Regions from separate parts of the Mesorhizobium sp. M8A.F.Ca.ET.165.01.1.1 genome, predicted to be linked through region 1. Evidence: predicted binding sites of a transcription regulator. Region 1 holds the regulator's gene; each other region holds the start of a gene.
The links. Region 1 encodes PhoB, which activates phosphate uptake and scavenging genes when phosphate is short. Its sites were predicted from a motif close to TGTCATNNANCTGTCAT; they were not measured.
Positions count from the first base shown of each region.

Region 1 (9,966 bases):
GTGAAAGGTCAGGCCAAGCGCCTGCGTCGTGGTTTCGTCGAGCAGCACCTCCGGGCCTGACAGGAGACCCTCCGACAGTTCCTTGCCGAACACCTGGCCGAGCTCGATTCGCAGCAGATCGGCAAGGTCGGCTTTCTGCCAGCGCGAGCGCGTCAGCATATCCTGCGAGGCGGCCATCGCCTGCAGCCTGGCCGAGAAGGAAGCGGAGAACTCATTGACGTCGGTGGCCCGCGACGCCGTCTGCCGCGCGATCGCCAGCACCCTGGTGATCGAGTTCTTGATGCGATGCTTCATCTCCTGCAGCATCAGGTCCTTTTCGAGCAGGCTCTTTTCCGTTGTCTCATGCAAGGCCGATACCGCGTCATAGGCCCGCTCCTGGTAGCGCGCCACCAGCGCGATGGCACCGGCCAGGAGCAGGCCGAACATTCCCAGCATGACGGGGATGGCGCGCGACGAGGGTTGCGAGAAGGCGCTGGTCGGCCTGAACAAAACGGTCCAAGGGCGCCCCGCCACGGTCATCTTGCGGGTGACCAGCAGCCGGTCTCCCAGGGATGAAACCGGTGGCGTCTCCGAGCGGAACAACAGATTGTCGCCGTTCACCGCTCCGTCGTAAATCTCTGTGTTGACCGGCAGCAGCGGCGCACGGCTCAGCGCGATCTGGAACAGGTCCCGGGCCCGGAAGGCGGCATAGAGAAAGCCGGCGGTCGAGGATCGCGATGCGTTGATGACCTCCGGCGCCGTTTCTACATTGAGCCGCACGAAGACCAGGAACCCGGTGAAGGTCTGCGCGACGCCCGTGCCCTGGCCGAGCTGCACCAGCCCGCTTGCATGCTGCTGGTCGTCGGCCATCGCCTTTTCGATCGCCACGCGCCGCACCGGCTCGCTGAACATGTCATAGCCGATGCTGGCCTGGTTGGACGGATCCAGCGGCTCGAAAAGGGCTATCGGCGTGCGCCAGGGCTGCGTCGTATCCGGATAGACCGGATGGCTGGCGCCGAAATCGTGGAGGATGTCGCGCTCCACTGCGGCTTCGTCGCCCGTCTTGACCAGCCGCAGGAAGCCGATGCCGCGCAGGCCGGCAAAATTGCTGTCGATATCCAGCGCCTTGAAGAAGGCCTTGAACTCGCTCTGGGAAATATCGCCGTTGCGCGCATCGAACAGGGCCTGTGTCGAGCGCAACAGCGACAGATGCAGGTCGATGCGGCTCTCGATCCGGTTGAGGGCGTCATCGGCCGCCCCTTCGAACTTAATGCGGGCGGCCCCCTGCGTCGCGAAATAAGCGAACCCCGCCATGGTCATGCTGATCAATGCAACGGCTATGAACGCGACGATTGGAAAAAGCTTCTTCAACGGATGATGCGGTCCATGAGCAAAACAGGACCTTTATGGGCAAGTCGCCGGGCCAACACAATGGTCAGGCCAAGCCATCGTGATCACTGGCATATCACGTGAACGGCAACGGGGCGTGCCCGAGCGGCCCGGCCGGCCTGCGGCCGGCCTCAGGCGGCGATCCTCAGCGCCCCCGGCCCCGGTATGGCACCTGGAGGACATTTGCCCAGGATGATCATGCCCAGCACTTCGTCCTGGGTGACGTCCGTGGTGCGTGCCGTGCCGACCACCTGGCCGTTCTTCATCACGCAAACCCGGTCGGCGAGCTCGAACACGTCGTGGATGTCGTGGCTGATCAGGAAAATGCCGATGCCGTCGGACTTGAGCTGCCTGACCAGTTCGCCGACCTGTGCCGTTTCCTGGGGGCCGAGTGCCGCCGTCGGCTCGTCCATGATCAGGATGCGGGCGTTGAACAGGATGGCGCGTGCGATCGCCACCGACTGCCGCTGTCCGCCTGACAGTTTGATCACCGGCTCCTTGAAGCGCTGGAAGCGGGGATTGAGCCGCCCCATCACCTTGCGCGCCTCGGCCTCCATGGCGACGTCGTCGAGCGTGCCCCAGGCGGTCATCAGCTCGCGGCCGAGGAACAGATTGGCGGCGGCATCGACATTGTCGGCCAGCGCCAGCGTCTGGTAGATCGTCTCGATGCCGTATTTCTTGGCGTCGCGCGGGTTGGAGATCGCTGCCTCCTCGCCATTGACGAAGATCTGGCCGGCATCGCGCTTGTAGGCACCGGACAGGATCTTGATCAGCGTCGACTTGCCGGCGCCGTTGTGGCCGAGCAGCGCTACGACCTCGCCCGGGAAAAGGTCGATCGACGCGTCGTCGACGGCACGGATGCCGCCGAAGGCGATCGAGATGTTGCGCATGTCGACCAGCGGCGTGCCCATGGGGGCGGTTGCGGGGGCAGTTGCGGGAGCGGTTTTGTCAGCCATGATCGTATCCCTAAACCCGCTTGCGATAGACGGTATCGAGCCACACCGCGATGACCAGCACGGCGCCGACGACGATGCTCTGCAGCGGCGAGTCGACGCCGAGCAGCACCATGCCCGACTGCAGCGACTGCATCAGCAATGCGCCGAGCATGGCGCCGATGATCGTTCCCGAGCCGCCGGCAAGCGACGTGCCGCCGATGACGGCCGCGGCAATGACGAGCAGCTCGTCCAATGTGCCAAGCACATTGGTGGAGGAGTTCTGCCGGGCCGACGAAATGGCGGCTGCGATCGTGGCCAGCACGCCCATGATCATGAACACCTTCATGGTGATCCAGCGCGTGTTGATGCCGGCGAGATTGGCCGCTTCCGGATTGCCGCCTATGGCAAAGACATAACGGCCGAAACGGGTGCGGTTGGTGATGAAGGTCATGACCAGGCCGACGGCGACCGCCATCAGCACCGGTATCGCGATGCCGTGGGCGATGAACAGGCCGCCCTCGGGTACGGTGATGTTGTTGGCGGCCGCGTAGCGGTTCACGATGCCGATCGGCCATGGATAGGAGTTGGCCAGCCAGACCGCGCCCATGATGACGGCGCAGGTGACGGCGCCGAGCAGCGTCTCGGCCCAGACCGGCCGCAGCGGGAAGCGGAAGCGCTTGCGCTGCACGCGCCCGTTGAACAGCGCGAACACGACGGCCAGGCAGGCGACGATGCCCACGACCCAGCTCCAGGTGGCGCCGATCGATCCGGCCGGGCCGCCGCCCATCAGCTGGAAGGTGGCGTCGAGCGGTGCCACCGTCTGGCCTGACGTGACCCACCAGGCGGCGCCGCGCCAGACCAGCAGGCCGCCCAGCGTGACGATGAAGGCCGGCACTTCGAGATAGGCAATGACGAAGCCCTGGAAGGCGCCGATCAAAAGGCCGAGCGCCAGGCCGATGACCAGAGCCAGGACCCAGATCCATGGGTTGCCGAGTTCAAGCCCCACGAACCGAACCAGGAAATGCACCTGCGCAAAACCCATGACCATGCCGATCAGGCCCTCGGCGGAACCGACGGACAGGTCGATGTTGCGCATGACGATGACCAGCACCATGCCACAAGCCATGATGGCGACCGCGGACGTCTGCACCGACAGGTTCCACAGATTGCGCGGCGTGAGAAACGTGCGGCTGTCGAAATCGAGCGGATTGACGCCGAGACGCAGGCTCGAAATCACATGCAGCGCGACCCAGATCAGCAGCAGGGCGCCGATCATGCCGAGCATGCGGGTGTCGATCTCGGTCGCCTTCAGGAACCGGGCGACCCCGCCGAGTTCCGAGGCGCGCGCGGTATCGGCCTGCGGGTTGGACGTCGTATCGGTCATGATTTCCTCCAACCGGCTGGCCGTCTACGCGGATGCCGAAGCCAGCCTAGAAGCTATCCGCGTGATGCGGAAACACAAATCTTTTTGAGAAAACGCCGCGGCTTTGGGCCGCGGCGCCTTCATTTCTTCAAGCGGTCAAACTCAGTTGCAGGCCGCAACGCTGCCGGCGGCGACGCCCGCGCAGACTTCGTCCTTCTTGATCCAGCCGGCGTCGATGACGAGGTTGAGATTATCCTTGGTGATGGCGACCGGGGTCAGGAACAGCGACTTGACGGTGTTGCCGCCAGGCGTCGTGAAGTCCTTCACGCCGGCGATGTCGGTCATCTTCTTGCCGTCGGCGAGCTGCGAGGCGATCTCGGCGGCGTTCTTGCCGAGTTCACGGGCGTCCTTCCACACCGACACGGTCTGGGTGCCGAGCGCGATGCGGTTGAGCGCGGCGTGGTCGCCGTCCTGGCCAGAGACCGGCACGGTGCCGGCGAGCCCCTGCGCCGTCAGCGCCGCGACGACGCCGCCGGCGGTGCCGTCATTGGCCGCGACCACCGCGTCGACCTTGTTGTCATTGGCGGTGAGGAACTGCTCCATGTTCTTCTGGGCGTTGGCGGGCAGCCAGCCGTCCGTATAGGCCTCGCCGACATTCTTGATCTTGCCCGAGTCGATGGCTTCCTTCAGCACTTCCATCGAGCCCGAGAACAGGAAGTCGGCATTCGGGTCGGCACCCGAGCCCTTGATGAAGACGTAGTTGCCTTCAGGCTTCACCTTGAACACTTCGCGGGCCTGCATGCGGCCGACTTCCTTGTTGTCGAAGGTCAGGTAGAAGACGTCCTTGTTTTCGATCAGGCGGTCATAGCCGACGACCGGAATGCCCTCGTCGAGCGCTTTCTGCACCGCCGGACCGATGGCCGAGGCATCCTGCGCCAGGATGATCAGCGAATTGGCGCCCTGCGAAATCAGGCTCTCGACATCGGTCAGCTGCTTGCCGGGATTGGACTGCGCATCGGCGGAAATGTACTTGTCGCCCGCGGCCTCGATCGCCTTCTTCATGGCGGCCTCGTCGGTCTTCCAGCGCTCTTCCTGGAAGTTGGACCAGGAAACGCCGATGACCTTGTCCTTCGCCTGCGCGACCGACACCAGTGTCAGCGACATGGCGACACCCGCCAGGATGGCGGCTGTGAATCTCTTCATGATATCCTCCCTGCGCCGCGTATGGCGCGACCAAACTGGCCCGAAGGCCGGCACAAAGGCTCTATTTTTTCGAGCCTCGAAAAAACACTGGTCCATCACCGGAACACTGTCAACATCGATTCTGATGGATTTTGAGGTGCCGGAAATTTTTTTTCGAGCCTCGCAATAAATAAATGACAGCACCGGCCGCTTCTGCCAGTGTTTGACCCTGTTGCCGGAGGTATTCGAGGGGGATCAAGAACCGCGGCAACCGGGAGGGAAAGCATGTCGGTGGGAATCCGCCACGACGATCTGCGCCGGCGCAACCGCGCAATGGTGATTGCAGCCGTGCGCCGGGATGGTCAGCCCTCGCGCACCGAGATCGCCGCCACCACTGGCCTCAGCCACTCGACCATATCGGCGATATCCGCCGACCTGATCGGCGAAGGTATCCTGACCGAAGGCAAGCCGAACGAGGCCGGCTCACTCAAACGCGGCCGGCCGCAGGTTGGCCTCGGCCTCAACCCCGAGGCCGCGGCTGTGATGACCGTGGTGCTGTCGCTGAATTTCCTATCCGTCGCCGTCATCGATTATGCCGGCCAGGTGGTCGCCGAGGAACAGCGCCGGCTGGACACGCTGACCATGTCGCGCGAGGCTCTGATCGGCGAATGCACGGCAATAGTGCGCCGCCGCATCGAGGACCCCGATCTCGATGTCCGCAGTGTTGCCCGCATCGCGCTGGCGATCCAGGGCATCACCGACACCGAGGCGCGTGCCATGCTGTGGTCGCCGATCACGCCGCAGACGGACATTGCCTTCGCCGACATACTCGAAGCCGAATTCGGCATCCCCGCCACCATGGAGAACGACTGCAACATGATGGCGGTGGCGTTGCGCTGGCGCGACCCTCAACGCTACCGCGACGACTTCATCGCCATCCTGCTCTCGCACGGCATCGGCATGGGCCTGGTGCTCAAGGGCGAACTGTTCACCGGCACCCATTCATCGGGCGGCGAATTCGGCCACATGATCCATCGCCCGGGCGGCGCGCTCTGCCGTTGCGGGCGGCGCGGCTGCGTCGAGGCCTATGCCGGCAACTATGCCATCTGGCGTAATGCCAGGCAGCTTGGCGAGGACGCCGAACCGGTCGCCGATGTCAGCGACGCGCAGATGCGGACACTCGCCGCGACGGCAAGGGAGAAAGACGGACCGGAGCGCGAAGCCTATCGCAAGGCGGGCGAGGCGCTGGGCTATGGGCTGGGCAGCCTGTTCGCGCTGATCGACCCGGCGCCGGTCGCCATGGTCGGTGTCAGTGCCGCCGCCTTCGATCTGATCGAGCCGGCCTTGCGCGAGGCCATCGCCCAGACCGCCGGCGGCCAGCATTCGGAATCGATTTCCTTCGACACCGAGCCGAACGAACTGCCGCTGATTCGCGAAGGCTGCGCCATGCGCGCCTTGACCTTCGTCGACCAGGAGATTTTCGCGCCGGGCGTGCAGGCGAGAGGCAGTGCTGGGAAGAGCGTGGCCTGAGCGAACGCTCCGGTGAATCACCACCAATGCTGGAGGTTGGCCGAGCGCCCTCAAGGTCGTCATCCCTGGGCGGAGCAGCCGCGAAGCGGCGTCGCGGAGACCCTGGGATCCATGCCGTGACCTCGATCGTAGAGTGCAACGGCGCAGAATTCTGCACTGCGGCGACGCGTCGAGGTCCCGGCATGGATCCTCGGGTCTGCGCCGCGTCGCTTCGCTCCTTGCTCCGCTCGTGGATGACGAAGTCAGGGGCGTAGCCGCCCTCGACCTAGTCTTCCCTGATCGCGTAGCCCGCGCCGCGGATGGTGCGGATGACGTCGGGCATGCGGCCATTGTTGACCGCCTTGCGCAGGCGACCGACATGCACGTCCACCGTGCGCTCGTCGATATAGATCGTCTCGCCCCAGACATTGTCGAGCAACTGGCTGCGCGAGAACACCCGGCCGGGATGGCGCATCATGAATTCGAGCAGCCGGAACTCGGTCGGTCCGAGCCGGATTTCGCTCTTCTTGCGATAGACCCGGTGCGATTCACGGTCGAGCACGATGTCGCCGACCTTGAGCACGCTGGACAGCACTTCCGGCTTGGCGCGACGCAGCAGCGCCTTGACCCGGGCCATGAATTCCGGCGTCGAGAACGGCTTGACCAGATAGTCGTCGGCGCCGGTCGAAAGGCCACGCACGCGGTCGCTCTCCTCACCGCGCGCCGTGAGCATGATGATCGGCAACCTCTCGGTCTCGGGCCGCATTCGCAGGCGCCGACAGAGTTCGATGCCGGAAACAGCCGGCACCATCCAGTCGAGCACCAGGAGGTCGGGCACATTCTCCTGGAGGCGGATCTCGGCTTCGTCGCCGCGCGTCACCACCTCGACCTGGTAGCCTTCCGATTCCAGATTGTAGCGGAGGAGCACGCCGAGCGGCTCCTCGTCCTCCACCACCATGATGCGTGGCGCGATCATTGGCAGATCATCCTATCGTCAAGCCGCCGGCGCCGACATCGCCGTCTCGTCCTGCTTCGGACGATTGGCGGGCAGTTGCGTTCCGGTCAGCACATAATACGCATTCTCGGCGATGTTGGTCACATGGTCGCCGATGCGCTCGAGATTCTTGGCGCAGAACAAGAGATGCGTGCAAGCCGTGATGTTGCGCGGATCCTCCATCATGTAGGTCAGCAGTTCGCGGAACACCGAGGTGTATTTGACGTCGATGCGTTCGTCGTCATTCCTGAGCTTGGCGAGGGCGGCGGCATCGCCGGCCGCATATTCCTCGACCACGCCCTGCACCTGGATCAGCACCAGCTGCGCCATGGAGTCGATCGAGTGCGACAGGTCGCGCGGCGTCGCGGTGAGACCGACGGAACCGACACGCTTGGCGATGTTCTTGGCAAGGTCGCCGATGCGCTCGAGGTCGCCCGCCATGCGGATCGAGCCGACGACATGACGCAGATCGTCGGCCATCGGCTGGCGCTTGGCGATCAGGGTGATGGCGCGGTCGTCGAGTTCGCGCTGGCGCGCATCCATGATGGCGTCGTCGGAGACGACGCGCTGTGCCAGCGCGTTGTCGGAATTCAGCAGAGCCTTGGTGGCGCCGCCGACCATCGTGCCGGCGAGATCGCCCATGTCGCTGATCAGCCTGCTGATCTGTCCGAGATCCTCATCGAAGGCTGCGACTGTGTGTTCGGCCATGATCCTGGTCCTCGTATGCGTGATATCAGCCGAAGCGGCCGGTGATGTAGTCCTGCGTGCGCTTCTCGCGAGGCGACGTGAAGATCTTCTCGGTCTTGTCGAATTCGACCAGTTCGCCCAGATACATGAACGCCGTCTGGCGCGACACGCGCGCCGCCTGCTGCATGTTGTGGGTGACGATGACGATCGTATAGTCGGCCTGCAGCTCGTCGATCAGTTCCTCGATCTTGGCGGTCGACAGCGGATCGAGCGCCGAGGCTGGTTCGTCGAGCAGGATGACTTCCGGCTTCACCGCCACGGTGCGGGCGATGCAAAGACGCTGCTGCTGGCCGCCCGACAGGCTGAGGCCGCTGGCGTTGAGCTTGTCCTTGACCTCGGTCCACAATGCCGCGCGCTTCAGCGCCTGTTCGACACGGCCGTCCATCTCGGACTTGCTGATCTTCTCGTAGAGACGGACGCCGAAAGCGATGTTCTCGTAGATCGACATCGGGAACGGCGTCGGCTTCTGGAACACCATGCCGATCTTGGTGCGCAGGAGATTGAGATCCTGCGAGCGGTCGAGGATGTTCTGGCCGTCGAGCAGCACCTGGCCGTCGGCGCTCTGCTTCGGGTAGAGCTCGTAGATGCGGTTGAAGACGCGCAGCAGCGTCGACTTCCCGCAGCCCGACGGGCCGATGAAGGCGGTGACGCTGCGCTCGGGCAGCGACAGGCTGATATCCTTCAACGCCTTCGACTGGCCGTAGTAGAAGTTGAGGTTCTTGACCTCGATCTTGGCCTTATCCACGGCCACTTCGGGCGTGTTCAACTCGGTGGACAACATCGGTTTCATCTGTCCTCTCTGCGTCCGGTAAGGCTGCGGGCGAAAATGCTCAGGCCGAGAACCGTCAGGGTGATTATGAGTGCGCCGGTCCATGCCAGTTGCTGCCATTCCTCATAGGGGCTGAGAGCGAACTGGAAGATGGTGACAGGCAGGCTGGCCATCGGCGCGTTGAGATTGCTCGACCAGAACTGGTTGTTGAGCGCGGTGAAGAGCAGCGGCGCCGTCTCGCCGGAGATGCGGGCGATGGCGAGCAATATGCCGGTGACGATGCCGGAGAGCGCGGCGCGGTAAGCGACAGATTTGATGACCACCCAGCGCGGCGCGCCGATCGCGGTGCCGGCTTCACGCAGCGCGTTCGGCACCAGGTTGAGCATGTCCTCGGTGGTGCGCACCACGACCGGAATGACCAGGATGGCCAGCGCAACGGCGCCGGCAATGGCGGAGAAATGTCCCATCGGCCGCACCATCAGCTCGTAGACGAACAGGCCGATGATGATCGATGGCGCCGACAACAGGATATCGTTGATGAAGCGCACGATGGTGGTGAGCTTGGAGAAGCGGCCGTATTCGGCCATGTAGGTACCGGCGAGCACGCCGATCGGCGTGCCGACGATCACGGCGATGATCGTCATCACCACGCTGCCGTAGATGGCATTGAGCAGGCCGCCGGCGTCGCCGGGCGGAGGCGTCATTTCGGTGAACACGGCCAGCGAGACGCCGGACAGGCCCTTGTAGAGCAGCGCGCCGAGGATAAGCGCCAGCCAGGCGAGGCCAATGCCGGCGGCGACGACGCACAGCGTCATCATCACGCCATTCCTGCGCTTGCGGCTTTGGTGAAGCGATGCGGCTGTGGACATCGGTCAGGCTCCCGTATGGGCGTCGATGCGCATCAGCATGTAGCGTGCGATGGCAAGGATGAGGAAGGTGATGACGAACAGGATCAGGCCGAGCGCCACCAGCGAGGAGGTGTAGAGATCGCCAACGGCTTCGGTGAATTCGTTGGCGATGGTCGCCGAGATCGTCGTGGCGGGCGCGAACAGCGAAGTCGAGATGCGGTGCGCGTTGCCGATGACGAAAGTGACGGCCA
Region 1 is NZ_SRTH01000012.1:171,798-181,763, reverse strand. It holds gene EN808_RS26510 (CHASE domain-containing protein) at 1-1,350, opposite strand, end outside; gene EN808_RS26505 (ATP-binding cassette domain-containing protein) at 1,500-2,324, opposite strand; gene EN808_RS26500 (sugar ABC transporter permease) at 2,335-3,687, opposite strand; gene xylF (D-xylose ABC transporter substrate-binding protein) at 3,829-4,869, opposite strand; gene EN808_RS26490 (ROK family protein) at 5,134-6,378, shown strand; gene phoB (phosphate regulon transcriptional regulator PhoB) at 6,644-7,333, opposite strand; gene phoU (phosphate signaling complex protein PhoU) at 7,352-8,059, opposite strand; gene pstB (phosphate ABC transporter ATP-binding protein PstB) at 8,085-8,888, opposite strand; gene pstA (phosphate ABC transporter permease PstA) at 8,885-9,736, opposite strand; gene pstC (phosphate ABC transporter permease subunit PstC) at 9,740-9,966, opposite strand, start outside.

Region 2 (9,966 bases), on a different contig from region 1:
CGCCGACCTGTTCGATCGAGCCGACATGACGCTCATAGAGACCGGCGACCACATCAGCCACTTCATTGCCCTTCGGCGTCAGCGAAACGCGGACCGAACGGCGGTCGATGCGCGAGCGCTGGTGGTTAATGAAGCCGAGATCGACCAGCTTCTTCAGATTGTAGGAGACGTTCGAGCCGAGATAGTAGCCACGCGAACGCAGCTCGCCGGCGGTCAGCTCGGAATTGCCGATGTTGAAGAGCAGCAGCGCCTGGATGGCGTTGATGTCGGAACGGCCGTTGCGGTCGAATTCGTCCTTGATGACATCAAGCAGACGGCGGTGCAGACGCTCGACCAGCTGCAGCGATTCCATGTACAGGGAACGGATAGCCTCGCGGCGATCGTCGGAAACGTTGGCGGTCTTCGCCGCCGGACGCGAATTGATCATTGTCTTTGCCTCTCGTTTGTCGCCCTGGTGATTTTTTGTTTTTCACCTTGATCGCGACACTATCGAATACTCATAAAATTCGACTTAAACGCTAGGGCTAACAAGAGCTTACCGGTAAGAGGTTTCGGAAGAGGCTTAACGAACGGTCACCCGAGCAAGGATGATTAACCTAAAGATTTAGGCAATGACCGCGGGGCCGGATAGAGGCGATCGCCAAGTCGCCAACGCGCACAATGGCTTAGTGCCGTGCCGGCCGTTTCTGCAGGTAGATGACGACGCGAAAGACGATGTAGAGCAGCGCCACGCAGGCATGCGAGACGAGGATCAGGAGACGATGGCCGAAAAGCTCGGGAAAGCCGGCATACATGACCGTCTCGGTGACCGCGCATATGAACCAGATCACCGGCCCCCAGGACGCCAGCATCCACAAGCCGGCCGCGGCGAAGGGAAAGAACACGGCGAGCATCACCGCCGCCACCTGCCAATGCACCGGCATAAGGTCGAAGCGCCACAGCGAGCCCGGATAGAATCCGATCAGCTTGATCCAGTACAGGACGCCGAACATCAGGCAGTAGCCTGCAATGACGCGCTGGAACCAGGCGAAGATCACCTCGACCGCCGAGGGCTGCAGGACGACGCGTCTCGATGTCGCCTCGCTCACAGCCCAAGCTCCCGATCGCCGAGCGGAGCGAAATAGGCCTCGACGTCCGCCTCGGCGACCGCATCGATCTTTGCCGGCCGCCATTGCGGCTTCGAGCCCTTGTCGATGATGGCGGCACGGATGCCTTCGTAGAAATCGTGGCCGGCCAGCATGCGGTTCAGGATGCGGAACTCCATCCTCATGCAGTCGTCCATCGACAATGTCTGCCCGGCGCTGATCTGCCGCCAGGCGACGCGAAGGCTGGTCGGCGAGCGCATGCGGATCGTCGCCAGAGTTTTGGCTGCGAACTCGTCCTTGCCGGCGCGATCCAGGCTGTCGATGAGATCCGGCAGCGACGGCTGGGCGAAATGACGGGCGATCGCCTCCAGGATCGGCCTGTCCGTCTCCCGCTTGGCTGGGACAAAGAAACCGCGCAGCACCGATTCCGGATCGCCCGTCAGCGCCAGCCGGTCGAGGAAGCTTGCCTGGTCTTCGGTCTTGATGGTGTGGGTGGCCAGCCCCGACCACAGGGCATCGCCATAGCGGATGCGGTTGCCTGTCAGCGCCAGGTACATGCCGAAGGAACCACCGAGATCGGGCAGCAGATGACTGGCGCCGACATCGGGGAAAAAGCCGATGCCGACCTCAGGCATCGCGAACTGCGCATTTTCGGTCATCACCCGATGCGAGCCGTGAAAGGAAATGCCGACTCCGCCGCCCATGACGATGCCATCGATGAGGGCGACATAGGGTTTCTTGAAACGAGCGATATAGGCGTTGAGCCGATACTCGTCGGCGAAGAACTCGACCGGCGGCTTTCCGGCCCGGCCGGCTTCGTAGATGTGCAGGATGTCGCCTCCAGCCGAAAACGCCCTGCCCTCGGCCTTGACGGCGACGACGTCCACGCCGTCGTCGCGCTCCCAGGAACGCAAGGCCTTGTCCAGCGCCTTGACCATGCGATGGGTGACGGCATTGAGTGCCTGCGGCCGCGTCAGCGTGACGACGCCGGCCCTGCCCATCCTTTCGAAGCGAATTTCGTCGCCTCCACCAAAATCCATCGCCAGAGAATCCTTGTCCCCGCGCCTGCGGGACTGAAGTGCTAAAGGCGGCGCATGGGTGCGTCAATGGCAGCAGCCTGTCGGCCGCGGTCTTGGCGGCACGCGGTGGCCGATGCTAGACGTTGGCAGCCATTACGACAGGCTAAGAGCCGGATAGTGAGCCATATGCCGCAGTTTTTGCGCCTTGTCCTTGTACTGAGTTGCCTGTCTGCGTCGTGGGCAAGCAATGTCCCCGCCAAGGCAACCGACCTCGGCGATCTTTACCAATCGCAGACCATCGTCACCGGCCAGGGTGAAGAAAACCGTCAGCTCGGCTTCAGGACTTGCCTCGACAAGGTCCTCGTCCGTGTTTCGGGCGATCAGCGGCTGCTTGCCAGACGCGAAATGGACGCGCTGCGCGACAAGGCCGGCAGCTTTGTCGACTCGTTCCGGTACCGCGACCGGCTGGAAGGCATTCCGATCCATGACGAGCAAGGCACGCATGACCGGCCGCATGACCTCACCTGCCTCTACAAGCCTGATGTGATCGACAAGGTGCTGGCGTCGCTCGGCAGCAAACCCTGGCTTGGCGAGCGGCCGACGCTCACCGTCTTTCTCACGACCGAACAGGGCGCTCAGCATTTCGCACTGACGGCCGAGGAAAAGCGTGGCGAGACGATGCGCGAATCCTTCGTCAATGCCACCGGTCCAACACTGATGCATGTCGTCTTTCCGAAGGCCGCGCAGCTTGGGGACCTGAGCGAAGAAGCGTTGCGCGCGGCCGGCATGGCAAGGCTCGATCGGCTGGCCAAACAGGCCGGTGGCGCCAGAGCGCTCGCCGGCAGCATCGTATGGAGCGACAAGGAATTCGGCTGGATCGCCGATTGGCGGCTGGCCGATCACGGCAAGACCTATCGTTGGCAGGTGCGTGGGGTCAGCTTCGACGAGGCGTTCCGTGTCGCCATCGGAGGCGCGGCGCAGATCCTTTCGGGTAATGGGCAGCCCTGACCCAATAGGCGTGGTGGGACAGCGCTGTGGCAGCTTTGACCCCTGGCACAAACGTGTCGCATTGGTCAGCACCAGGGGCTCGTGGTAAAAGCCGTCGATCCGGAGTTTTGGCCATGAACAAATTCACCCCAGCAAAACCTGCCGGCGCGCGCAGCGTCGACGACGTCACCGGCAGCCGCCGCCTGCGCCGCATGCGCAAGGCCGACTGGTCGCGCAGGCTCGTGCAGGAGAACCGGCTTTCGGTCGACGACCTGATCTGGCCGATCTTCGTCGTCGAGGGCAGAAATGTCCGCGAACCGATCGCCGCCATGCCCGGCGTTTTCCGCCTTTCGGTCGACCTTGCCGTCAAGGAAGCCGAACGCGCTGCCAAGCTCGGCATTCCGGCACTAGCCACTTTCCCCAATGTCGATCTCGGCCTGCGCGACCAGACAGGCTCGCACATCCTCGACCCGGAAAACATCATCAACCGCGCCACCCGCGCGATAAAGGACGCGGTGCCCGAGATCGGCATCATCACCGATGCCGCGCTCGACCCGTTCACCAGCCATGGCCATGACGGCATCCTGCGCGACGGCATCATCGTCAATGACGAAACCGTGGAACAGGTCGCGGCGGCTGCCGTCATCCAGGCGGCGGCCGGTGCCGACATCATCGCGCCTTCGGACATGATGGACGGCCGTATCGGCGCCATCCGCGACGCGCTCGACGCCAACGGTTTTCAGGACGTGGCGATCATGTCCTACGCCACCAAATTCGCCTCGGCCTTCTACGGCCCCTATCGCGAGGCGGTCGGCACCGCCGGCCTGCTCAAGGGCGACAAGAAGACCTACTATATCGACCACGCGAATTCGGACGAGGCGGTGCGCGAGGCCGAACAGGACATCGCGGAGGGCGCCGACATGCTGATGGTCAAGCCCGGCCTGCCCTATCTCGACATCATCCGCCGGCTGAAGGACGAATTCCAGATGCCGACCTTCGCCTACCAGGTGTCGGGCGAATATTCGATGATCAAGGCGGCGGGTGCAAATGGCTGGATCGATGGCGAGAAGGCGATGCTGGAATCGCTGCTCGCCTTCAAGCGTGCCGGCTGCGATGGCATCCTGACCTATTTCGCGCCCGAAGTGGCTGTGATGCTGAAGGGCTAGCCCCGACTTCCCGGGCAATGCCTTTCAGTAGGTGTCACCACTCTTTCGATCGGTCGGCGGTTCCTTCGAATTCCCGCTGACAAAAACCGGCAGCCGCGGCTATGATAGTCGCACGGCCGGAGGCGGCCGGCAGCCCGCACCTCGGACAAAGAGGTATGGCGAACGCCTTCAGAGGATGCTCCCTGACCCGTTTCACCGTCGGGCGAAGGCGTCGGCAATGCGGGCACTGACGAAGGCTTCGCCGTGACCCGAGGAAACGGACATGCTTGCCTATCGCGATGCCAAGACCATGGCGAAAGCCATGCGGGAGGCGCTTGCCGCCCGCGACCTGACGATCAGCCACAGTGACGCCCTGGAGATCGTCGCGCGCCAGTTTGGACTGGCGAGCTGGAATATTCTGTCGGCGAAGATCGAAGCGCCGCCTGCCGGCCAAGACAAGATCGTCTTCGAGCGAACCGCGCCGATCGTTCGCATCTTCGACGTCGCCAAGGCGCACGAATTCTACCTAGGCTTCCTCGGCTTCACCGTGGACTGGGAGCACCGCTATGGGGAAAGTTCCCCTCTCTATACCCAAGTCTCGCGTGGCAACCTTGCACTGCACCTGTCCGAACATGCGGGCGACGCGACGCCTGGCGGCAACATGGTCGTTTATATGACAGGCATCCGCGACTTCCACAAAGAGCTTGCCGGCAAGGAGTACCGCTACATGAATCCCGGCCTGGAGCATGAAGACGGCCGGCTGACGGTGGAGGTCATCGACCCGTTCAGCAACCACATCCGCTTCATGGAACTGACGGGCGAATGAGCTGATATCGCGGCGGCCTGGGCGGCCGTCACTGGCCGTCCGGGCCGACCGCTAAAAACAGTCCCGACATCGCCTGGCGGCAAAGGTCCGGATACATACTTTCGATCCGAAAATACCGCTTGCAATTCGCAATCAGTTTGCTAAAAGAAAACCACTTGCAAATTACAACTGGTTATCGAGGAGGTCTTCATGTCAAAACTTCGTGTCAACGCGTTTACCCTCTCGCTCGACGGCTATGGCGCCGGTCCTGATCAGGATCTGCAAAATCCGCTCGGCATCGGCGGAGGATCCTTGCACAAGTGGTTTGTCGACACCCGCACCTTCCGCAAGATGGTGCTCGGACAAGATGGCGGCACCACCGATACCAACGAGGCGTTCGCGGCGCGCAGCTTCGAGAATGTCGGCGCCTGGATCCTGGGTCGCAACATGTTCGGGCCGATCCGCGGAGAATGGCCTGACGACAAGTGGAAGGGCTGGTGGGGCGACAACCCGCCCTACCATGTGCCGGTTTTCGTGCTGACGCACCACAGGCGGGGATCGATCACAATGGAAGGCGGCACCACCTTTCACTTCGTCACCGACGGCATCCATTCGGCGCTCGAGCAGGCGAGATCGGCGGCTGGCGGCAAGGACGTGCGGGTCGGCGGCGGCGTCGATACGATCCGCCAGTATCTCCAGGAGAGGCTGATCGACGAGATGCACCTGGCGATTTCGCCTGTGCTGCTTGGCCGGGGCGAGAACCTTTTTGCCGGCCTTGACATGCCCAAGCTTGGCTACGCGTGCACCGAACAGGTGGCGACGGCGCTGGCCACGCACGTGGTTATCAATCGGGCTTAAGCTCGGCGCCGCCCCTCATCCGCCTGCCGGCACCTTCTCCCCGTATAGTGACGGGGAGAAGGAAGGGTCACTCAATATTTCTCCGGCACGTAAAGCTCGCGCGGCAGGACCTGGCGTTCGTATTCCGGGTTGAAAACGCGCTCCGGCAGCGTGATCTCCTCGTGCGGCACCTCTTCATATGGCAGCTGCTTGAGCAGATGGTCGATGCAGTTCAGGCGTGCCCGCTTCTTGTCGTTGCCCTCGACGATGTACCAGGGCGCTTCGGGAATGTTGGTGCGGGCGAAGGTTTCTTCCTTGGCCTTGGTGTACTGCTCCCAGCGCACCCGCGACTGTAGGTCCATCGGCGACAGTTTCCACTGCTTCATCGGATCGTGGATGCGCATCAGGAAGCGCATCTGCTGTTCCTCATCGGTGATCGAGAACCAGTATTTGACCACGGTGACGCCGGAGCGCACCAGCATGCGCTCGAACTCCGGCACGTCGTGGAAAAACTCCTCGACCTGATCGGGGCTGGCGAAGCCCATCACCCGCTCGACGCCGGAGCGGTTATACCAGGAGCGGTCGAACAGCACGATCTCGCCGCCTGCGGGCAAATGCGGGACATAGCGCTGGAAATACCATTGCGACTTCTCGCGTTCGGTCGGCGCCGGAAGCGCCACGACGCGACAGATACGCGGATTGAGCCGCTGGGTGATACGCTTGATGACGCCACCCTTGCCGGCGGAATCGCGGCCCTCGAAAATCACCACCAGTTTCTTCTTGTGATAGGCGACCCAGGACTGCAGCTTGATCAATTCGGACTGAAGGGTGATCAAGTCGCGAAAATACTGCATGCGATCGATCGAAGGCGGATGCGAGTTCTTGTAGATCTTGGCGATCTCCATCGACAGCGCCGGTTCCGACAATTCGAGTTCATAATCTTCGTCGAGCGTGTCGGCGAGTTCAGCTTCAAGCCAGTCCTTGGCAGGGGAATTCTGTCTTAGCTCGGTCATATCAACTGCTCCGCTTGCAAGCCTGTCGGTTCCCTGGGGCGTCCCCAAATTGCTGCCAGCGGCCGGGAATGGAAACACCTGAGCCGACTTCAATATAGGCCGGCGGTGACGGTTTTATTGCAGCCCGGGCGCGATTTGCCGCCGGTGCAAATTTCGCGACGCATGATCGATCGGCGTCATCGCATGGCGACAAGCCGACCGAATTGTCCTACAAATCCCCGGTCGCGTTCCAGGCCTGCCCCTTGGCGGCACGCCTCTTCAACAAAATCGTGAGGATCTGACATGGAATACCGCACCCTTGGCCGTTCCGGCCTGAAGGTTTCGACACTGACGCTTGGCACAATGACCTTCGGCGGCGCCGGGCCTTTCGCCGCGGTCGGCAACAGCGATCTCGCCGAAGCAAAGCGGATGATCGACATGTGCATCGACGCCGGCATCAACCTCATCGACACCGCGAATGTCTATTCGAACGGCCTGTCGGAAGAGATCATAGGCGAAGCGCTCGGCGGCAAGCGCAAGAACGACGTGCTGATCGCGTCCAAGGCCCGGATGCGGATCGGCAAGGGCCCGAACGACGAGGGCCTGTCGCGCCATCATCTGATCCGTGAATGCGAGAGAAGCCTGAAGCGATTGAAGACCGATGTCATCGACATCTATTTCGTCCACCAGTGGGACGGCCTCACCCCGCTCGAGGAAACCGTTGCCGCGCTCGACACTTTGGTCAGCCAGGGCAAGGTGCGCTACATCGGCTGCTCCAACTATTCGGGCTGGCAGGTGATGAAGGCGCTTTCCATCAGCGACAGCCGCCACCAGCAACGCTTCGTCACCCAGCAGATCCACTATACGCTGGAAGCGCGCGAGGCCGAGTACGAACTGCTGCCGATCTCGGTCGACCAGGGGCTGGGCGTGCTGGTCTGGAGCCCGCTCGCCGGCGGCCTGCTGTCGGGTAAATACCGCCGCGACAGCCCGACCGCCCGCCAGCTCGCCGGCTGGTCCGAGCCGCCGATCCGCGACGAGGACCGGCTGTGGCGGATCGTCGATGTGCTGGTCGAGATCGGCAGGGATCGTGGTGTTTCGGCGGCACAGGTGGCGCTCGCCTGGCTGCTCGGCCGCCCTGCCGTCTCCTCGCTGGTGATCGGCGCCCGCAATGACGTCCAGCTGAAGGACAATCTCGCGGCCGCCGCCCTGGTGCTAGGCACCGAGGAACGCCAGCGTCTCGACGCCGTAAGCCGGCCGCCCCTGCTCTACCCCTACTGGCATCAGCAACTGACAGCGAAGGATCGCTTCGGCCCCGCCGATCTGGTTCTCGACCGCAGCGATATCTGATCAGCGTCAGGTCGAGAGCGAGGGCTAGCTCTCGATGAACCGCCAGAGTTCGGGATCGGGTTCGATCTGGCCGCCGAGCACGAAATATTTGTAGAGGACGAGCAGGGAGATCGCCTGCTCGTCCCGTTCATTGGAAAATTTGCGGCAGTAGGCATTGGCCGTGGCGATGATGCGCTCCGCCGCGGCCGGATGCCGTTCGAAATAATCTACCTTTTCACGGAGATTGGAGAAGTCCGGGTCGAGCGGCGCATAGTGGACTCCAGCCTCGAGCTGGCTCTCGCCAAACCATGTCTCGTAGGTCGGCGGCGGCATCAGACAGAGCGAGTTGGAGTTCATGATCCATTTGAGGTTGGTCGCCACGTCATTGCCCTCCAACGAGACGATGTAGCGATAGCGCAGGTGCTGGCTGATGCTGAGGAAGGGCTTGCTGTACGCAGCCGGTGCATTGCGCTTGTGCGAACCGACGTCGCAGAACGGCAAGTCGCGCGCGACATCCAGGAACCGTGTCCGGATCGGATTGTTGAGGTCGCCGCGCCAGACCACAGCCGGGCGTTTGTCGGTGAAGACGACGGCGTCGGTGGGCATGTGAAAATGGCGGAACTTATTGAACTTCATGACGACGGCGTTGCCGTTGTCGGCGCGGATCGGCCGGTCCTTGACGAGCGTCGGCAGCTCGGGCACGCCTTTTACGTCGCCGAACTTCAGGTCGATGAGCAGTGACGGATCGAAATAGCGGGCAAATTCCTTCAAGTCGTAATAGTACATGCTCGGTTCAAAAGGCAGCTGGTCGATACGCACGGCATCCGCGCTTGGCGTAAAAGCGTCCTGCAGCTTGTTGTAGTGATTCAGCCGTCGGCGCACGGCCTCATCCGAGAGCCTGGCCTGTTCCAGGCGGCCCGCCAACCGTCGTCGGAAGATCGCCTGGGGTGCGATATCGCGGATCACGTTTCGCGCGTAGTAAAAGACCTTTGCGGTCGTTCGTTTTATGGTGGCCATCGTTCTTTTGATCAGAGATAAACGCGATTAAACAAATGACGGCCGGGACGGTTCCCTCGGCATGATCGCATGATTGGGCCACGCAATCCAGCGCTGCCCGAACACGTGGCAGCCGGCCGAGACGAGGTGCCCGGCAACTAGCCCGTTATGTAGCGCCACACCTCGGCATCAGGTTTGATCTGGCCCGAGAGCACGAAGTATTTGTAGAGCACCAGCAGAGAGATCGCCTGTTCGGTCCGCTCGTCGTCGAATGTCCGGCAATAGGCATTCGCGGCGGCGATGATGCGCTCCGCCTTGGCCGGATTCCGCTCGAAATAGGCCACATGGTCCGCAAGGTTCGAGAAATCCGCCTCGAGCGGCACATAGTGCACATTGGCTTCGAGCTGCCGCTCCGCGAACCATGTCTCATAAGTCGGCGGTGGCATCAGGCAAAGTGACTTCGAGTTCATGATCCATTTGAGGTTGGTCGCTACATCATTGCCTTCGAGCGAGACGATGTAGCGGTAGCGCTGGTGCTGGCTGATGCTGAGAAAAGGCTTGGCGTATTCGGCCGGCGCGTTCGGCTTGTGCGAGCCGGCATCGCAGAACGGCAGGTCGCGCACTGCCTTGAGGAATCTTGTCCTGATCGGGTTGTTGAGATCGCCGCGCCAGACCACGGTCGGCAGCTTGTCGGCGAACGCAATAGCGTCAGCCGGCATCTGGAAGTGACGAAACTTGTCGAGCTTCATGATGACGGCGTTCCGGTCGTCATCG
Region 2 is NZ_SRTH01000002.1:478,560-488,525, reverse strand. It holds gene EN808_RS06930 (winged helix DNA-binding protein) at 1-427, opposite strand, end outside; gene EN808_RS06925 (DUF6163 family protein) at 666-1,088, opposite strand; gene EN808_RS06920 (enoyl-CoA hydratase/isomerase family protein) at 1,085-2,125, opposite strand; gene EN808_RS06915 (DUF2066 domain-containing protein) at 2,291-3,112, shown strand; gene hemB (porphobilinogen synthase) at 3,226-4,257, shown strand; gene EN808_RS06905 (glyoxalase superfamily protein) at 4,520-5,062, shown strand; gene EN808_RS06900 (dihydrofolate reductase family protein) at 5,252-5,899, shown strand; gene ppk2 (polyphosphate kinase 2) at 5,971-6,891, opposite strand; gene EN808_RS06890 (aldo/keto reductase) at 7,174-8,217, shown strand; gene EN808_RS06885 (glycosyl transferase family 90) at 8,242-9,213, opposite strand; gene EN808_RS06880 (glycosyl transferase family 90) at 9,351-9,966, opposite strand, start outside.
Region 2: the regulator PhoB is predicted to act here: its motif matches at 6,997-7,013, upstream of ppk2 (polyphosphate kinase 2).

Region 3 (9,966 bases), on a different contig from region 1:
CAACGCGAACCGCCTCGATCTGCCCGCGCCACGCGCCCTTGCGCGAGAGCCCGGCAAGGAAGGTGATCTGCAAGGTACCGATCACCGCCGCGCCGTCGACGGCCACCGCAAGCAGCTGGTTTGGGTCGGCGTCGATGGCGTTGAAGGCATCGACATAGCCTTGCGCCAGCGGCAACGAGGCATCTTCGCGGCTCGCTCCCAGCGGATCATCGGCGAGCATGGCGACGATGGCCGGCAGGTCGGAGGCTTGCGCCTTGCGGAATTGGATGTTGGTCATGGCGGATGAGATACGGCCGGCAGTTCACCAGGGCAAGGTTCGGCTCCCCTTCCCCCTTCGTGGGGATGTTCCGGCTTGGCAACATGCTTCTCACGACAATGGGCTAGTGGCAGGCTGACATCAGATGTTAGGATGGTGAGGCACCTTCGAAGGTTAGCCTAAGCTATCCCATCTTCGTCATCCTAGGGCGAAGCAGGAGCGCAGCTCCGTCGCGGAGACCCTAGGATCCATGCCGGGACGCCTGCAACGACCAAAGCGGGGCAGGACACAACGCTACCACCCAGTGCCGCGGAACAACTCGAACCATTCCGGATTTGCTTTTTCGATCAGTTCGATCTTCCATTGTCGCGACCAGCGTTTTAGCGATTTCTCGCGCTGAATGGCATCGGTGATGTCGAAATATTCTTCATACCAGACCAGTCGCTGCACACCATATCGACTTGTGAAATACGAGCCTTTGCCGGACTTGTGCTCGGGCATGCGGCGACCGAGATCGTTCGTGACGCCGATATAGATGGTGCCACCCTTCTGGCTCGCGGTCATGTAGACATAGCCGGTCATAAGTTAAGGCTATCGGGTAACGCGTCGGGAGAACATCCTGGTTCCGCTGTGTTCCTCGGCGAACGTCACGGCATGGATCCTAGGGTCTGCGCTGCGTCGCTTCGCTCCTTGCTCCGCCCTAGGATGACGACGGTACGGATGCTCAGCCCAATTGTAGCTGCCACAGCCGCCGCACAGTATCACCAATCAATCCCCATCGGCAGGCTTGGCCTTGCCGCACTGCGCCAGCACCTTGCCGATGGCCGCGCTCGACCCCTTCAGGGGAAAGCTGATATCGCCATATTTCTCAGCGCTGACCGACACATCCCCCTTCGAGCGCAGCAGGTCGAGCAGCGGGTCGGCTTTCGCCAGATCGACCACGAAATAATTGTACATGGCCTCCAGCTGCAGCGTCTTGGTCACCGTCTTGCCATCGGCCTTGAAGTCGAACTCGCCGCTGATGCCCGGTTCCAGTTGCTGGCCGCTGTCGCCCAGATCGTAGCTCAGCACCGGATTGTCGAAACAGGCCAGCATCAGATGCGCATCGCCTTTCGGCCCGCCGCAGACGGAGGCCGTCAGCACGCTGCCGCCCTCGTCTTCCTCCATCTTGGCGCTCCAGCCGCAGGACGCGGCAAGAACCGGCTGCACGCCGAGCAATGCCGCCAAGGCGCCAGCGGCAACGAAATATCTTCTCATGACTTCCCCCTCCGGGCATTTGCAGCACCCGCCGGCAGCATATAGGAAAAGCCGTTGAATGGCATTGCCGTCCGGCAAGGCCGCGCGCCTTGGAGAGAGCGGTGTCGAGAGCCTGTGTTCGCCTGTGTCTTCTGACCGCCGCCCTGGTGGCCTTGCCGCTCGCCGCCCATGCCGAATGGAAGCCGGTCGAGAAGGTCGAGACCTATGCCATTTCAGGCCAGTCCGGACCGGAGCTCTACCGGTCGATCGGCGAGAACGGGCCGAATGTCGGCGTCGGCCGCGCCATCGCCCACACCAATTTCAAGCTGACCTGGACCAGGGATTATCAGCCGCGTGCCGGAGCCTGCGTGCTGGTCTCGGCCAAGCCCAGGCTCATCATCACCTACACCTTGCCCAGCCCCTCCTCGCCGCTGCCGTCCGCCATCCAGAAGAACTGGGAGGTTTTCCTCGCCGGGGTCAGCGCCCACGAAAAGGTGCATGGCGCGACCATTGTCGACATGGTGCGCAAGATCGAGGCGGTGACAGTCGGCCTGACCGTCGCGGATGACCCCAAATGCAGCAAGATCCGGGCCGAGATGACCAGACGCCTGGCCGCGCTCTCGCAGGCACAGCGCCAGGCAAGCCGCGATTTCGACCGCGTCGAACTCGGCCAGGGCGGCAATCTGCAAAAGCTCATTCTTGCCCTGGTGAATGGCGGCTGAGAAGGCCACCGCGCGTTGCGGCGCGGCGGCAAATTCGTGATCCGCCTGCCCTACCGGCTCAGATCCAGCGCCGCGCTCAGATCCCCCATCGGCGGCTCGCCATTGGCGGCCAGCGCCTTGTCGCGGGCGACGATGCCGGTCAGCACCGGCAGGTCGTAGCGCGCGGTGATGAAGCGCAGGATCGACGTCGTGTCGTACTGGGTGTGGTCTACCGTGCCCATCCTCGCATAGGGCGAGACGATGAAGGCCGGGATGCGGTTGCCCGGGCCCCAGCGGTCGGCCTTGGGCGGCGCGACGTGATCCCAGAAGCCGCCATTCTCGTCATAGGTGACGACCACCAGCATGTGGCCCCATTGCTGGCTCTTCTCCAGATGCGCGACGACGTCGGCCAGATGCTGGTCGCCGCTCGCCACGTCGGCATAGCCGCCATGCTCATTGAGATTGCCTTGCGGCTTGTAGAAACTCACCGACGGCAGCTTGCCGTCGTCGATCGCCTTGATGAACTCCGCGCCATCCAGGCCGCCATCCCGCAGATGCTCGGTGCGCGCGGCGGTGCCGGGCGCGTAAGCGGCGAAATAGTTGAAGGGCTGGTGGTGGTACTGGAAGTTCGGCACCGGCGTGGCGTTCTTGCCGTCCAGCGTTGCCTGCCAGGCGCCGCTATACCAGGCCCAGTCGACGCCCTTCAGCGACAGGAGATCGCCGATGGTGATGTCGTGCTGCGGCGGCAGCGTGGTCGGCGCGGCCGGGTCGGCCAGCGCCTTGTCGCCACCCTCGGCCGGTTTGTTGGCGCTCGGCTGATAGGGCGGCTGCATGGTGTTGACGGCATGGAAATCGTGCGTGATGGCGCCGTCATTGACGAATTTCGGCACGCCGCCAAGGGCCGAGGCCGGCGAATTGTCGGCGACCTTCAAGGTCGTGCCGTCGGCCTCGACGACAGCGATTTGCGCCTTCACCGGGCTGGTGTCGGCATGCGGATAGACCGGCGTACAGGCGCAGGCGAGCTGGAAATGGTTGAGGAAGGAGCCGCCGAAGGCGCCCTGGAAGAAATTGTCGGCCAGCACGTATTTCTTCGCCACCTGCCACATCGGCAGGCTCGAGCCGTCATAGTGGCCCATGACGAGGCCGCCGGAATCGGCCCAGGCGACGAATTTGTCGTTCTTCCCGCCATTGATCTGCATCTGCTCCTGGTAGAAGCGGTGCCAGAGGTCGCGCGTGACGACGGAGGTCTTCTCGTTGAAGCCCTGGGGGTCGTCGATGGCGAAGCTGGCATTGGCGAGATGCGCCGATTGCGCCTCGGTCACCACTGGCGTCACCCCCTTGCCGGTCAGTCCGCCCCATGCCGGCGGCAGTTCTGTAAGCGGCTTGCCGTCGCGGTCGAGCTGGCGCGCCTGGTCGGCCGAGACATTGGCCAGCCCATTGGCGCCGGGGAAGCCGCCATAGAGATTATCGAAGCTGCGGTTTTCGGCATAGATGACGACCACGGTGTCGATCTTGTCGAAGCCGGGAGGGGCGGCATGGGCGGCCGCCAGGGGAATCAGGGCCGAACCGGCCAGGCCGAAGGAAGTGAGGAGCTTGAGCCTCGTCATGGGAAGACCTCGTGGCTTGACCGTGGCTAGAGGGGTGCGGGAACCATAGGGCAGCTAACGTGGCTGCCTTGTCACCTTTGTGACAGCCGCCGCCACGGCGAACACGGTTTCGTGAGCACTGGAGCCGGTCATCAATCCGTTGCACTGCGTTCTTATTGCCGGGCCAAAGCGGACCATGCCCCATGACCAGAAGACGATGGAAAATTCGGGCGATCGCCATTGCCGCGATCTCGACCTTTGGCCTTGCCGCGCCCGCGAATTCGGCGGGGCCGGATGGCTTCCATCCCGGCCCACTGTCGCGCGCCGAAGCCTTCGCGCGCGCCAAGGCGCTGACCGCCTTGGGGCGAAAAATGTTCTTCGACCCCTCGCTCTCGGCCTCGGGCAAGCAGGCCTGCTCGTCCTGTCATGATCCTAGCCATGCTTTCGGGCCGGCCTCGGCGGCGCCGGTCGAGATGGGCGGACCGAACCTCGACCTGCCGGGCCAGCGCGCGGTGCCGTCGCTGCGTTATCTCCAGGCCGCGCCCGCCTTCACCGAGCATTTCCATGATTCCGAGGACGAGGGCGACGAAAGCGTCGACAACGGTCCGACCGGCGGCTTGACCTGGGACGGCCGCGCCGACCACGGCAAGGACCAGGCGAAAATCCCCCTGCTCTCGCCCTTCGAGATGGCCAACAAGGGTGCCGGGGCGGTCACCGCCGCCTTGCGCAAGTCGGCCTATGCCGACAAGTTCAAGGCGGTGTTCGGGCAGGACGTCTTCGACCGCCCGGGCGACGCCTTCGGCGCCGCCGCCGAGGCGCTCGGCACGTTCGAGCAGAGCGCCGCCGATTTCTATCCCTATTCCAGCCGCTATGATGCCTTCCTCGCCGGCAAGGCGACACTGTCGGCGCGGGAACTGCATGGCCGCGCTCTGTTCGAGGACGAGAGAAAGGGCAATTGCGCCAGTTGCCATCTCAGCGAACCCGCCAATGACGGCGAGCCGCCGCAATTCACCGATTTCGGCCTGATCGCCATCGCCGTGCCGCGCAACCCGGCAATCCCGGCCAACGCCGACCCGGCCTATGCCGATCTCGGCCTGTGCGGCCCGCTGCGCACCGATTTTCGCGGCCGCACCGACTATTGCGGCCTGTTCAAGACGCCGACGCTGCGAACGTCGCGCTGCGCAAGAGCTTCTTCCACAATGGCGAGTTCCATACGCTGCGCGACGCCGTCGCCTTCTACGCCAGCCGCGATACCGACCCTGGCCGCTGGTATCCGACAAACACCGACGGCACGATCGATAAATATGATGATTTACCAAAGGCTTACTGGCCGAACCTGAATCAGGACCCGCCCTTCGACGGCAGGAGACCTGGCGGCAAGCCGGCGCTGACGGATGCCGAGATAGACGATATTGTCGCGTTCCTGCAGACGCTGACGGATGCAGACCAGGTGGCAGCGAAATAACCTGAGACGCGGCGGGACAGCGCCCCCCTCTGTCCTGCCGGACATCTCCCCCACGAGGGGGGAGATCAGCTTTGATTGCGGCTCTCGCCCATTGTTTCAACGTTCCAAAAAGGCGCGGGGCGCCAACACTGCAATCTCCCCCCTTGTGGGGAGATGTCCGGCAGGACAGAGGGGGGCGCGAAGGAACGCGACGCCCCTTAATATGTCACAGCGCCCGGATAACGCCCCCATCCACGCGGATACTCTGCCCCGTAATATAGCCCGCCCCTTCCGACGCCAGGAAAGCGATGGTCGCGGCGATCTCCTCCGATGTGCCGTAGCGTTGCATCGGCACGTTGTCGCGGCGCTCTTCGGTCGCTGGCAGGCTGTCGATCCAGCCGGGCAGCACATTGTTCATGCGCACATTGTCCGATGCATAGGTGTTGGAAAAAATCTTGGTGTAGGCGGCAAGGCCGGCGCGGAACACGGCCGAGGTCGGGAACATCGCGTTCGGCTCGGCCACCCAGGCGGTCGAGATGTTGATGATGGCGCCGCCCTTCTGCTTGATCATCTGCGGCGCCACGATGCGCACCGGCCGGATGACGTTCATCAGGTAGACGTCCATGCCGGTGTGCCACTGCTCGTCCGTGATCTCCAGGATCGGTGCGCGCGGCCCATGGCCGCCGCTGTTGACCAGCACGTCGATGCGGCCATAGCGCTCCAGCGTCAGGTCGGCGAGGCGCTGCAGATCCTCGTTCGACTGGTTGGAGCCGGTGACACCGATGCCGCCAAGCTCCTTGGCCAGCGCCTCGCCCTTGCCCGACGAGGACAGGATGGCGACCTTGAATCCCTCCGCCGCCAGGCGCTTGGCCGCCGCCGCCCCCATGCCGCTGCCGCCGGCAACGATGACGGCTGTCTTTTCTGAGCTCATGGATTTTCCTTTTTGGGTTGGCGGGAGTCGCGGTTTCAGCGGTCCTATAGCCGGTTTCGCCAGGCAGTTCGAACCAGAAAGACTGAATCGATCTGCAAAAAACTTGGGCGGGTGGCGCTGCCCTCATTGCCCTGCCGGGCATTTCTCCCCGTATAGTGACGGGGGGAAAGAAGCCGGTCGCAACGCCGGCGCCCTTACTTGCGACGTTGGGGATTGGCGAAATCATCCGCCACAGCCCCCCTCTCCCCGTCACTTTACGGGGAGAGGATTCCGGCAGGCAGGTGAGGGGCAGCGCCGACATCAGCCAATTGCAACTGACGCGGCCAATTGCCCCCTACCCTTCCACCGTCTCCAGCACGGAGAGCAGCGTGCCTTCCATATCGGGTTCGTCGCCGGAGCAAACGCACAGCATCTCGGCGTCGCCCTCGCCCACCGACAGGTAGGCATGGCCCATGGTGGAATCGATGTAGACGCTCTCGCCCGCCTTCAGCCGCACCGGCGCGTACTGGTCGGTGTGCAGTTCGATCTCGCCCTTGAGCACGATCAGGAATTCCTCCCCAGCATGCCTGGTCAGCGGGCCGAATTCCTCCGGCGTGCGGGCGCGCGCATAGGCGTGGATCGGCACCATGCGCTTGCGCACAAGGTCGGTGGCCAGATACCGGTAGTCGTAGTTGCGGGTCAGCTGGCGCAGCGTGTTGGATTGCGAGGTTACCGACCGGCGGGTGCGCGCCGCCGGTTGCTTGCGGTCGCCGCTGAGCAGTTCCGTTACATGGATGCCGAGCCCCTCGCAGATCTGCAACAGCTTGTCGTAGCTCAGCGACATCTGGTCGTTCTCGACCTTGGACAGCGTCGACACCGCGACGCCGGTGAGAGTGCTGACCTCCTGCAAGGTCCACCCATGTCTCTTTCTCAAAGAACGCAGACAATCACCGAGGTTCGGTTGCTCCGACATTGTCAGCTCCATGGCGCGGCGGTCGGGCCGTTTGTCCGCCCTAGGTAGTCGAACTCCCGACCGCCATCAACAACACCAACAATTTTCTTATACGCTAAATATTGACTGGATACGAAATTATTTTTACGACTTGAGGATGCGGTCGAACTCTCCCGGACAGATCATCGTCATCGGTGGCGGCATTGCCGGCCTCTCGCTTGCCGCCGAGATGGCGGACTGGGCCGAAGTCACCGTCATCGAGCGCGAACCGCATCTCGGCTACCATGCCAGCGGCCGCTCCGCCGCCCTGTTCAGCGAGATCTATGGCAACCGCCTGGTGCGCGCGCTGACGCTAGCCAGCCGGCAGGCAATAGCCGACGGCGGCTTCGCCGCCCATCGGCGCGGCGCATTGCATGTCGGCTGGACGGGTGACGACGCTGCCATCGACCGGCTGGCCGGCGAATTGCAGGCGCTGGTGCCCAGCGTGCGCCGCCTGTCGGCGGCCGAGCTTCACGCGCTGGTCCCGGTCATAGCCAGGGAAGCCACCTGCGGCGGCGTTTACGAGCCGGACGCGGTGGATGTCGACACGGGCAAGATGCTGGCGGCCAGCGCCTCGGCGCTGAAAGCCGGCGGCGGCATCATCCGCACCGGCGAGGAAGTCCGCGCCATCTCGCCCGACGGCCGCGGCCTGCGGGTGGAAACGAGCGCCGGGGTCTACTCGGCCGACATCGTCGTCAACGCCGCCGGCGCCTGGGTCGATGTCGTCGCCGGCCTGGCCGGTCTTTCCGGCCTCGGCTTCCAGCCGAAACGGCGCACCGCCTTCCTGTTCGATGCGCCCGCCGGGGCGGACATATCCAACTGGCCGCTGGTGGTCGACCTGCACGAACAGTTCTATTTCAAGCCCGATGCCGGCAGGCTGATCGGCTCGCTTGCCGACGAGACCGATTCAGAGCCTTGCGACGCCTGGCCGGAAGACATCGACGTCGCCATCGCCGTCGACCGCATCGAGCAGGCAACGTCGATGCGCATCGGCCGTCCGTCGACGCCATGGGCCGGCCTGCGCACCTTCGCGCCCGACCGCACGCCTGTCGCCGGCTTCGACCCGCGCCTGCCCGGCTTCTTCTGGCTCGGCGGCCAGGGCGGCTACGGTTTTCAGGTGTCGCTGACACTGGCCAGGATGAGCGCGGCGCTGATACGCGGCGAGCCCCTGCCCGCGGATGTCGCGGCGCTCGGCGTCACCGCCGCGGCGCTGGCGCCCGACCGCTTCCTTGCCCCGGCAGCGACGCCATGAAGTTCCTTCCCTCAACCCCGAATGTGCCATCAGGAGCGTTTGCGATGAAATCCCTGCGCGCAGTGCTTGCCTCATCCCTTCTGGCCCCATCCCTTCTGGCCTCGACGCTGCTGGCCTCGTCCGTGCTTCTCGGCGGGCAGGCCTATGCCAAGACCCTGGTCTATTGCTCGGAAGCCAATCCCGAGACCTTCAACCCGGCCATCGGCATCGCCGATTCGACCATGGATGCAGCCGCCAAGACGATCTTCAACCGGCTGGTCGAGTTCAAGCCGGGCACGACGGAGGTGGGTCCGGCGTTGGCCGAAAGCTGGGATGTTTCGCCCGATGGCAAGACCTACACCTTCCATCTCAGGCACGGCGTGAAATTCCAGTCGAACGAGCATTTCACCCCGACGCGCGATTTCGACGCGGACGACGTGCTCTACACCTTCAACCGCCAGCGCGACGCCAACAATCCCTACCACAAGCTCGGCGGCGGCGCTTACGAGTACTTCAACGCGCTGGGCATGGGCACGCTGATCGACAAGATAGACAAGGTCGACGACCACACGGTGCGCTTCACGCTGACGGCTCCCAACGTCACCTTCCTGGCCGGGCTGGCGCTCGACTATCTCTCCATCCTGTCGCTGGAGCAGACGCAAAAGATGGTCGCGGCCGGCACGCCCGAACTGATCGACAGCATGCCGGTCGGCACCGGCCCGTTCGTGCTTCAGGCCTATGTTCCTGACAGCCAGGTCCGCTACGCCGCCAACAAGGATTACTGGCGCGGCGCGCCGAAGATCGACACGCTGGTCTTCGCCGTCACGCCCGAGCCGACCACCCGCGTCGAGCGCATCAAGGCCAATGAATGCCAGGTCGCCGCGCCGCCGCCGCCAAGCGCGGTCGCCGATCTGCGCGGCGACCCCGACATCACGGTGCTCGATCTCAAGGGCCAGAACATCGGCATCCTCGGCTTCAACGTCGAACACCAGCCGCTGGGCGACGTGCGCGTGCGCACGGCACTGGCCAAGGCCATCGACCGCAAGGCGATCGTCGAAGCGGTCTATGCCGGCGCCGGCACCGTAGCCGGCAGCGTCGTGCCGCCGGCGCAGCTCGGCGCCGTCACCGATGCCGGCATCGACTATGATCCCGATGGCGCCAAGAAGCTGCTGAAGGAAGCAGGCCACGAAAGCGACCTCAAGGTCAGCCTGTGGGCGATGCCGGTGTCGCGCCCCTACAACCCCAACGCCAAGCGCATGGCCGAGATGATCCAGGCCGACTGGGCGAAGGTCGGCGTGCACTCGGAGATCGTCAGCTTCGAATGGGGCGAATATCTCAAGCGCACCGCGGCGGGCGAACAGGACACGTTCCTGCTCGGCGGCAGCAGCGACAATGGCGACCCCGACAACATGCTGAGCTATCTCCTGTCCTGCGACGGCGTGAAGGGCGGCTCCAACCGCTCGCGCTGGTGCGACAAGGATTTCGAAAAACTGCTGGACGAAGGCCGCGTCGCCGCCGACCCGAAAGAACGCGCCGCGATCTACGGCAAGGCGCAGGCGATCCTCAAGGCCGACGTGCCGGTGGCGCCGATCGCCCATTCGATGGTGGCGA
Region 3 is NZ_SRTH01000007.1:190,067-200,032, forward strand. It holds gene EN808_RS20490 (GNAT family N-acetyltransferase) at 1-277, opposite strand, end outside; gene EN808_RS20495 (GIY-YIG nuclease family protein) at 551-838, opposite strand; gene EN808_RS20500 (hypothetical protein) at 1,025-1,513, opposite strand; gene EN808_RS20505 (DUF922 domain-containing protein) at 1,615-2,214, shown strand; gene EN808_RS20510 (acid phosphatase) at 2,265-3,800, opposite strand; partial or broken gene EN808_RS20515 (cytochrome-c peroxidase) at 3,983-5,244, shown strand; gene EN808_RS20520 (SDR family oxidoreductase) at 5,450-6,154, opposite strand; gene EN808_RS20525 (XRE family transcriptional regulator) at 6,489-7,106, opposite strand; gene EN808_RS20530 (FAD-binding oxidoreductase) at 7,243-8,376, shown strand; gene EN808_RS20535 (ABC transporter substrate-binding protein) at 8,421-9,966, shown strand, end outside.
Region 3: the regulator PhoB is predicted to act here: its motif matches at 3,927-3,943, upstream of EN808_RS20510 (acid phosphatase).